DNA from 3 places in the Nordella sp. HKS 07 genome. Region 1 is predicted to be linked to each of the others. Evidence: predicted binding sites of a transcription regulator. Region 1 holds the regulator's gene; each other region holds the start of a gene.
The links. Region 1 encodes LexA, which represses DNA repair genes until DNA is damaged. Its sites were predicted from a motif close to TGTTCNNNNTGTGTTCNG; they were not measured.

Region 1 (3,278 bases):
AGGGCGATGTGCTGGCGGCGGCGCGCATCGCCGGCATCATGGCGGCCAAGAAGACCCACGAGCTCATCCCGCTCTGCCATCCGCTGCTGATTTCGGGCGTCACGGTCGATTTCACGCCCGACGCCAAGGCTTCGGCCATCGAGGTCGAGGCCACCGTCAAGGTCGAGGGCAAGACCGGGGTCGAGATGGAGGCGCTCACCGCCGTGTCGGTCGCCTGCCTCACCATCTACGACATGTGCAAATCGGCCGACCGCGCCATGCGCATCGGCGATATCCGCCTCATCGAGAAGTCCGGCGGCAAGTCCGGCCATTTCACCGGAGACTGACAAAATGGCGCTCATGCCGGTCGGCGAGGCCAAGGACCGCATCCTGAAAGGCGCCAGGGCGCTGTCGCGCGAGACTGTCCGGTTGCATGAATGCGCCGGCCGGGTGCTCGCCGCCGATATCAAGGCCAGGCGCGACCAGCCCCCCTTCCCGGCTTCCGCTATGGACGGCTATGCGGTGCGCTTTGCCGATGTCACCGCCGTTCCTGCCCGGCTCGCGGTGATCGGCGCCGCCCCGGCCGGTCACGGCTTCGCGGGCACGGTCAAGTCCGGCCAGGCGGTGCGGATTTTCACTGGGGCGCCGGTGCCCAAGGGCGCCGACACGGTGGTCATCCAGGAGAGTACCGAAGCCGCAAATGACCATGTCGACATCACCGTGGCCGCCAAATTCGAGGGCCAGCATATAAGGCGCAAGGGCCTAGACTTTGCCAGGGGCCAGGACGTGCTCCGCAGAGGGACCCTTCTCGGGGCCCGCGAGATCGGACTGGCCGCAGCAATGAACTGGCCCGAGCTTCCGGTCACGAAGCGGCCGAGGGTCGCAATTTTCACGACCGGCGATGAACTGGTTTCCCCCGGCAACATGCCCAGGGCCGACCAGATCGTTTCCTCGAACAGCTTCGCTCTCGTGGCCTTTGTTCGCCGCTATGGCGGCGATGCGATCGACCTGGGCATCGTCCCGGACAATATCAAAGCCATTTCCAGGGCCGTCCGGAAGGCGGCCGGCGCAGATATCCTTCTGACGACCGGTGGCGCCTCGGTCGGGGATCACGACCTTGTACAGGCTGCCCTCAAGGCAGAGGGAATAGAGCTCGATTTCTGGAAAATCGCGCTCCGGCCCGGGAAACCGCTCATGTTCGCCCGCAAGGGCCGGCAACGGATTCTGGGCCTGCCGGGCAATCCCGTCTCAGCGTTCGTCTGCGCGCGGATTTTCCTCAAACCGCTGCTTCTCACCCTGCTCGGTCTTCCGCCGACCGACGACATCGTCAAGGCCCGGCTTGGATGCGATCTGCCGGCCAATGATCTGAGACAGGATTATCTTCGCGCCCGGGTCGCGCGCCGCAGCGATGGCGCTTACGAAGCCACCCCCCTGGCGGTTCAGGACTCGTCGATGCAGCGCGCCCTCACCGAGGCGCAGGGCCTCATCGTCCGGCCGCCTTTCGCCCCGGCCGCGTCCTCAGGCGACCTTATCGACCTGTTGCCGCTCGATTTTTGAACGACCGACCAGTTTCAGCTTGCCGAACCAAACGGGAACGCTTATTCTCGTTTTGTATTTGTTCCGATTCTTGCTGATCGACTTCCCCGGAACGTTCTTTGAACAGGTCACGCCATGCTGACACGCAAACAACTGGAACTTCTCCTTTTCATCAACGAGCGGCTTAAGGAAGACGGCGTGTCCCCCTCTTTCGAGGAGATGAAGGAAGCGCTGAACCTGCAGTCCAAATCCGGCATCCACCGGCTGATCCTCGCGCTCGAGGAGCGCGGCTTTCTCCGCCGCATGCCCAACCGGGCGCGGGCGCTCGAAGTCATGAAACTGCCGGACGCCCACAGCCCCAGCCTCTTGACAGCCAAACGGCCGGGCTTCAGTCCCAATGTCATCGAAGGCAATCTCGGCAAGGTGAAGCCGATCCCGCATGCCGGCAGTGGCGCGCCGCGGGCGGCCATTGTGCCGGTGATGGGCCGGATCGCCGCCGGCGTCCCCATCTCGGCCATCCAGGATCACTCGCACAATATCACCGTGCCTCCCGAAATGCTGGGCTCGGGCGAGCACTTCGCGCTCGAGGTCAAGGGCGACTCGATGATCAATGCCGGCATCTTCGACGGTGACACGGTGCTCATCCGCAAGGGCGACAGCGCCACCAATGGCGACATCGTCGTGGCGCTCGTCGACAATGAGGAAGCGACGCTGAAGCGGATCCGCAAGAAGGGCGATTCGATTGCGCTCGAAGCCGCCAATCCGGCTTACGAGACGCGTATCTTCGGCCCCGATCGCGTGAATGTGCAGGGCCGCCTCGTCGGACTCATCCGCAAATATTGATCTCTGTCCATTCTGGGCGGACGTGACAAGCCGGGCGCAATCCGCCCGGCTCTTTTTTGTCCAACGGCATGGGCATGCGCCGAGACCGCTTGAATCCGATTATTACTTAGAGGAATGTTTATTCCCGGTCACCGAGAAGCGGAGACGTGCATGAAGATGGCCTTCACGCTTGATGACCTGCCCCTCTGGCCTATGTCCTATCCCCCGCCGGGCTATTCTGCCGCCGGAATAGTCGAGGACATCAAGGCGGCGCTCGACCGTCACAAGATCAAAGGCGTATATGCCTTCGCCAACTCATGGTCCCTCATCAAGCACCCGGAATTCAGCGCGATTATGGATGGCTGGGTTGCCGACGGCCATCACGTCGCGAACCATACGCACAGTCACATCGAACTGAACGACGTCTCCGCTGAAACCTATATGGAGGACATCGATTTGGGAGAACGCTGCCTGATGCCATGGCTGGCAACGGCGCCGAAACGCTATTTCCGGCACCCACTATGTTACTGGGGTGACACAGAGGAAAAGCGCGATACGCTGCGCAACTTTCTCGCCGCGCAGAACTACGAGACGGCAGAGGTCACGAGCTGGCTTTACGAGTGGCGCTGGAACCGGGCCTATCTCAACTGCCGCGAGCAGGGCTATCATGAGGGAACGGCTCTTGTCCGGCGGACATTTCTGGAGTTTTCGCTGGCGCAGCTGCGCTATGACAATCTGAGCGCGCGCCGGTGGTTTGGACGGGAAATCACAGGCATCACGCTCGGACACACCTTGCCGTTTTTCGCCGATATCGCCGATGAGCTGTTCGGTCAGTTGATCAACGAGGGCGTGGAGTTTGTGCCGCTCGAGGAGGCAATGGCCGATCCGGCCTATGCAGCTGTGGCGAGCGTGCCGTCCGGCAAGTTCCTGGTCTATCAGCA
Region 2 (3,278 bases), 400 kb from region 1:
GCGATCTCGCGGTCCTTCGGCTTGAGCTTGCCTTCGAGCTTCTCGAACCAGTCATTGGCGCCGTTGATCGACATGTCGGAGACCTGGCCGATATGCAGCTTGTCGATCTTGACGGCCAGCGCCTGCGGTTTCAGGCGATAGCCGCCGCAGGCATCGCACGGATGATCCGACTGGTACCGCGACAGCTCCTCGCGCATCCATTGCGAATCCGTCTCGCGCCAGCGCCGCTCGATATTGCCGATGACGCCCTCGAAGGTCTTCTTGGTCTTGTAGGTGCGAAGCCCGTCGTCATAGACGAAGGTGATCTCGTCCTCGCCGGTGCCGAAGAGAATGGCGTCGCGCGCCTTTTTCGGCAGATCCTTCCAGGCCGCGGTCATCGAGAATTTGTAAAACTTGGCGAGCGCCTCGAGCGTCTGGGTGTAGTAGGGCGAGGTGTTGCCGGTCTTGGCCCAGGGCAGGATCGCCCCGTCGCGCAGGGACAGCGTCGCATCGGGCACGACGAGCTCGGGCTCGAAGCGCAGCTCGGTGCCGAGGCCGTCGCATTTGGGACAGGCGCCGAAAGGATTGTTGAAGGAGAACAGGCGCGGCTCGATCTCCTCGATGGTGAAGCCCGATACGGGACAGGCGAATTTCTCCGAGAAGAGAATGCGCTCATGCGTCTCGTTCTTCGACTTGTTGGCGCTTTCCTCCGAGGTGCGCGACGGCGGCAGCGGCTTATCGGCATATTCGGCGACGGCGAGGCCTTCGGCGAGCTTGAGCGCCGTCTCGAAGCTGTCGGCGAGGCGGTTGCCGAGATCGGGCTTTACCACGATGCGGTCGACGACCACGTCGATATCGTGCTTGAATTTCTTGTCGAGGGCGGGGACAGCCTCGATTTCATGGAACTTGCCGTCGACCTTGACGCGCTGGAAACCCTTTTTCTGGAGCTCGGCCAGCTCCTTCCTGTATTCGCCCTTGCGGCCGCGCACGATCGGCGCCAGCAGATAGAGGCGGGTGCCCTCGGGGAGTTCCATTACCCGGTCGACCATCTGGGTGACCGTCTGGCTCTCGATGGGAAGGCCGGTGGCGGGCGAATAGGCAACGCCGACGCGGGCGAAGAGAAGCCGCATATAGTCGTAGATCTCGGTGACGGTACCCACCGTCGAGCGCGGATTGCGGCTGGTCGTCTTCTGCTCGATGGAGATGGCGGGCGAGAGGCCGTCGATCTGGTCGACATCGGGCTTCTGCATCATCTCGAGGAACTGGCGCGCATAGGCCGAGAGGGACTCGACATAGCGGCGCTGGCCCTCGGCATAGATCGTGTCGAAGGCGAGGGAGGACTTGCCGGATCCCGACAGGCCCGTGAAGACGATGAGCTTGTCGCGCGGCAGCTCGAGCGAGACGTTCTTCAGATTGTGCTCGCGTGCACCCTGTATCGAGAGGACTTTCTTGTGATCGGCCATGGCGGTTGACTAGACCAAATAGAGAACGCGGGCAAGCTCGATGAAGCGCCCGAAAGCGCCATGCTGCCCTCTTGAAGCGCCAGAACATGTCAGCAGCTTGACCGTTGCCCACATGGGTAGAAATACCGCTGTCCACAAGGGCAGAAATAGTGTCCATGGCGCCCACAGGAAAAGCGGATACCGGTTTTCCGTCCGATGACGCGCTGAACTTTAGATTTCGATCACGCCTATCACTTCGGGTCGAGCTGACCTCAGGTGATCGTGATCCAGGAGGAACTACCCAGATGCCATTGAACCAGATCATTCTCTACGCAAAAGACGTGGAACAAACCGTCGCCTTCTATGAAAAATTCTTTGGATTCAGGGCATCCCGCGAAGAGAGCGATCGGATCGTGGAACTCGTTGCGGCTGACGGCGGCGCCCGGCTGATGATCCATCAGGCCGGAAGGGCACAAAAAGCCGGCCAGTCACAGGTGAAACTGGTTTTCGACGTGGAGGATGTCGAAGCCTTTTGCGCGAACTGCAAGAGGCACGGGCTGGTGTTCAGCGCTCTTCATCAAGGCCAGGGTTATGTGTTCGCCAACGCGCGGGATCCGGACAAAAACTCCATCTCGGTCTCCAGCCGCGCCTATCGCAAATCGTGACGAATACGCAGTCCCTTTTGACTTGACATCACGGGGGATCGGACCAAGATATTTCTATCATCGGTCGCGAGATTGATGACAGAGCAAACAGAAAAGGAGGGAGGCATGAATCCACCGGGCTACCTTCTTCGACTGCGACAGGTTCCGCAGTCACGGCTCTGACAGCGCGCTGCAGCACAATCGACGCCGATCAGGCCGCTCATCTGAAAATCCAACACCACATGCGAGGGCGGACCGCCTAAGCTGGGCAAGTCCAGAGCCTCGAAAACATCCGGTATAACTACCGGAATAGACTTCGAAGAATATCGAATGAAATCTCGTAGGATCGAGTGCCCCGTCGGCGCAGATGAGCGCGGCGGGGTTTCGATTCGTGGATAGAGCATCGGCCCGAAAAGTGCGTGCGGTTTTCGGGCAAGCCGATGCGCAAGAACAAAGAAATAGAGCGCCGGACCGATTGGCCAAACTGTGACTGCTCAGGCCTTCAGATACTTCTCCCGCAACGGCGATACCGCATTGGCATGGGCATCGAAGCCTTCGTAGCGCGCGATGATGTGAGCCTCGCGCGCCAGCGCCGGATAGCCCTCGCGCGTCACATGGCCGATCGATGTGCGCTTCATAAAATCATAGACCGACAGCGGCGAGGCGGTCCGGGCCCAGCCGCCGGTCGGCAATACGTGATTGGGGCCGAGCACAAAATTGCCGAGCGTCGAGGGCGTGTATTCGCCGAGCAGGATCTCACCCGCATTCTTGAATGACGGCAGCCAGGCTTTGGGATCGCGGCTCAGAATCTGCAGATGCTCGGGCGCATAGTCATTGACGAAGGCGATGGCGCTTGCGGCATCGGGACAAAGCAGGATGCCGCCCTGCGGACCTTTCAGCACGGTGCCGGCGAAAGCGGCGCGATCGGGGCTCATCTCCTTCAGGAAGTGGGGCAGGGCATCGCGCGCCGCCTCGGCCACCTCCGGGACATGCGTCACCAGCCAGGCGGAGGAATCCGCACCATGCTCGGCCTCGATCAGAAGGTCGAGCGCGGCCAGACGGCCATCCACCGTCTCATCGGCGAAGATGATGCTTTCGCTCGGACCCGCCGGCGTGCCGGTGTCGATGATATCGGCGACGAGGCGCTTGGCGGCGACCACCCAGGGGCTACCCGGTCCGACGATCTTGGCGCATCTGGGGATCGTGCCGGTGC
Region 3 (3,278 bases), 2.4 Mb from region 1:
TGCACCGCCTCGCGATCGGTCCCGGTCAACTGGTCGTCGGCGATGATGGCTATGCGCGGCTTGAGCAGCGAGGGGCCGGCTTCGAGCCTGGCGATGGGCGCGTTCTGCCAGACGATCTGGCCGAGCCTCGTCAACGACAGGTCGGGATCGGGACAGGCGGCAACAGTCTGGGCGCGGCCTGATATTTCCGCCGCCACGGCCTTGAGCGAGGCTGCCTTCACCGTCTTGCCGGTGGCTCCATCAGCCCCGTCGGGAATGAAGTGGAACCCCTTGATGCGTCCCACATACTCGCCTTCCACATGCAGGGCGCCATCTTCCTCAACCGTCGACATCAATTCTTCCTTTTGGGCCAGTCGCCGCATGAGCACGCTCGTGCGGCGGTCGATAAAACGCTGTGTGAGCCTTACATGCAAGGCATCTGATAGTTTGTCCTCAATTTCGCGGGTGCGCGACTGCCAGAAAAGCGGCGCCTCCAGCCAGTCGCCACGGTTTGCCACAAAAGTCCAGGTCCGCACATGGGCAATGCGGTTGGACAAGGTATCGATGTCGCCGTCGGAGCGGTCGCAATGGCTGAGCTGGCGGGCGAACCAGTCTTCCGGGATACGACCCTTGTCCCGGGACAGGAATTCGAAGATGCGGCCGACAAGCCCGGAATGCTCGCTCGCGCTGATATTGCGGTAGTCGGGGATCTGGCAGACATCCCATAAAAGTGCCACCTGGACCGGGCTGGCGGCAAGACCTGCGATCTCGTTGTCGCGCGCCAATGCCTCGAGCGCCAGGATGTCGGGCCCGGCTTGCGCCCGCGTCAGGCCCTCGAGGCGTGGAAAATGACCGAGGCTTCGCTTCAAGGCGTCGATCGAGCGGAAGTCGAGATCGCGGTTGCGCCACTGGAGCACCGGCACATTGTCGAACTTGTGGTTCTCGAGGCGTTCCACCGTATCGGCATCGAAGGGGTCGGCCTCGGCGGTGGTGCCGAATGTGCCGTCATTGAGATAGCGCCCGGCGCGTCCGGCGATCTGGCCCAGCTCGGAAGGCGTCAGATTGCGGTAGTGGAAGCCGTCGAATTTGCGCGTCGCGGCGAAGGCGACGTGATCGACATCCATGTTGAGGCCCATGCCGATGGCGTCGGTCGCCACCAGATAGTCGACATCGCCCGATTGGAAGAGAGCCACTTGCGCATTGCGGGTGCGCGGCGAAAGCGCCCCCAGAACGACCGCGGCGCCGCCGCGCTGGCGGCGGATGAGTTCCGCCACCGCATAGACGGTCTCGGCCGAGAAGGCGACGACGGCCGAGCGCCGGGGCAGGCGCGACAGCTTCTTCTGGCCGGCATAGGTCAGCTTGGAGAAGCGCGGCCTGGCAATGAAGGTCGTGCCGGGCACCAGCCTCTCGATGATCGGGCGCATGGTGGCTGCCCCCAGGAGCATTGTCTCCTCGCGGCCGCGCCGGTTGAGCAAACGGTCGGTGAAGATATGGCCGCGCTCGAAATCGGCGCAGAGCTGGATCTCGTCAATGGCGAGGAAATTGACGTCGATATTGGAGGGCATGGCCTCCACCGTTGCCACCCAGAAGCGGGGGGCGGCCGGAATGATCTTCTCCTCGCCGGTGACGAGGGCCACTGCATGATCGCCAACCCGCAAGCGGACCCGGTCATAGATTTCGCGCGCCAGGAGACGCAAAGGCAGCCCGATCATGCCGGACCCATGGGCCAGCATGCGCTCGACGGCGAGATGGGTCTTGCCGGTATTGGTGGGGCCGAGGACGGCCGTGACACTACGGGAGGCGGGCATATTCTTGCCCCTCACTTGATGCCCCGGAGGGGCGGGGTCAAGAGCTTCCGACGGGGCAAAATGACCGCGATCTTAACCTTCGGATTCAAAGGCGAACAAAGCCTGCCCGAATCGCTGACCGGACCACAATTCCGGCTTTGTTCCGTAGGCAAAGCATTCATTTCACTGCGTCAATCTATGGGCGTCTTTCCCGGACAAGGGCCGGATGCCGGGCAGAGTGCCCCGTGGAAAGTTAATTTCGTCCCGTCGCAGGTCCTCATGCTTCACAAACTCTGACCAAATGGGCGGCAACTTTCGGCCTCCCGTTAAGGATCTGTTCCCCTTTCGGAACAGAGCATGTCCGAATCGCTGATCTCACGATTTTCTGTATTTGTTCCAAAGGGTTGCGTCTAGATCTTGTGGCCGGTCGGCATCCTGCCACAAGGCCGAGGAGCCTTGTTAAGACTTCCGAGGGGTGGTTCAGGCCGGAGCATTTACCAATTGTATCAAAATGGGACCGGGCGCTTTTTGGGCGATGTTGCGCCCTGCGGCCATATGCAAGCCAAAGAAAGTGCTGCCAAACTTGACGGACGAGGGGGTTTGCCCTTATACGACCGGCCTCTTTCCGCGATTTGAGTTTGGAGCAGTGAAATGGCTCGTCGTTGCGAGTTAACCGGTAAAGGCGTTCAGGTCGGCAATAAGGTCAGCCACGCCAACAACAAGACCAAGACACGGTTCCTGCCGAACCTGTGCAATGTCAACCTCATCAGCGATGCGATGGGACTGAGCTACAATTTCCGCGTCAGCGCCATCGCGCTGAAGTCGGTCGAGCATGCCGGCGGCCTCGATGCCTTCCTGGCCAAGGCCCGCGGCGAGAATCTCTCGCTGAAAGCCCGCCGCCTGAAGAAGAGCGTCGAGAAGCGCGTGGCCGCCGAAAAGGCCGCCTGATCGTTTCAGCGATCGTCGATTTCGCAGAGCCGCTCCTCAGGGGCGGCTTTTGCATTATTGTCCCTGCTCATGACCAAGGACCATCCGAAACGGCATTCGCCCAAGGCCTCGCGTGACGGCGAGCCGGTCATCCATCCTTCGGCGCAGCTGCGCAATGCCAGACTCGGCCGGTTCACTGCGCTCGCCGAGCGCGTCTCGTTCAAGGATTCCGAGCTCGGCGACTACTCTTATGTCGAGCGCCATGCCGAGATCATCTATGCCTCGATCGGCAAGTTCTGCGCCGTCGCCTCAGACGTGCGCATCAACGCGCTCAACCATCCGATGGAGCGCGTGAGCCAGCACAAGATCACCTACCGGCCAAACGAATATTTCCTCGGCAAGAAGCTCGACGGGCGCTTCCGCGAGGCGCGCATGCTGGAGAAGGTGACGATCGGCCATGACGTGTGGATCGGCCACGGCGCCATCATCCTGCCCGGCGTCGCCGTCGGAAACGGCGCGGTGATCGCGGCGGGCGCCGTCGTCAGCAAGGATGTCCCCGCTTACATTATTGTCGCGGGCGTGCCG

Region 2: uvrA (excinuclease ABC subunit UvrA) is a predicted target of LexA. The motif match lies at 1,453-1,470, and genes of this name have one in related genera.
Region 3: G5V57_RS05085 (helicase-related protein) is a predicted target of LexA. The motif match lies at 1,915-1,932, and genes of this name have one in related genera.

Annotation. Positions count from the first base shown of each region.
Region 1 is NZ_CP049258.1:5,819,303-5,822,580, reverse strand. It holds gene moaC (cyclic pyranopterin monophosphate synthase MoaC) at 1-326, shown strand, start outside; gene glp (gephyrin-like molybdotransferase Glp) at 331-1,536, shown strand; gene lexA (transcriptional repressor LexA) at 1,651-2,358, shown strand; gene G5V57_RS27385 (polysaccharide deacetylase family protein) at 2,509-3,278, shown strand, end outside.
Region 2 is NZ_CP049258.1:6,215,916-6,219,193, reverse strand. It holds gene uvrA (excinuclease ABC subunit UvrA) at 1-1,442, opposite strand, end outside; gene G5V57_RS29350 (VOC family protein) at 1,727-2,086, shown strand; gene hisD (histidinol dehydrogenase) at 2,560-3,278, opposite strand, start outside.
Region 3 is NZ_CP049258.1:1,048,945-1,052,222, reverse strand. It holds gene G5V57_RS05085 (helicase-related protein) at 1-1,787, opposite strand, end outside; gene rpmB (50S ribosomal protein L28) at 2,418-2,714, shown strand; gene G5V57_RS05075 (DapH/DapD/GlmU-related protein) at 2,784-3,278, shown strand, end outside.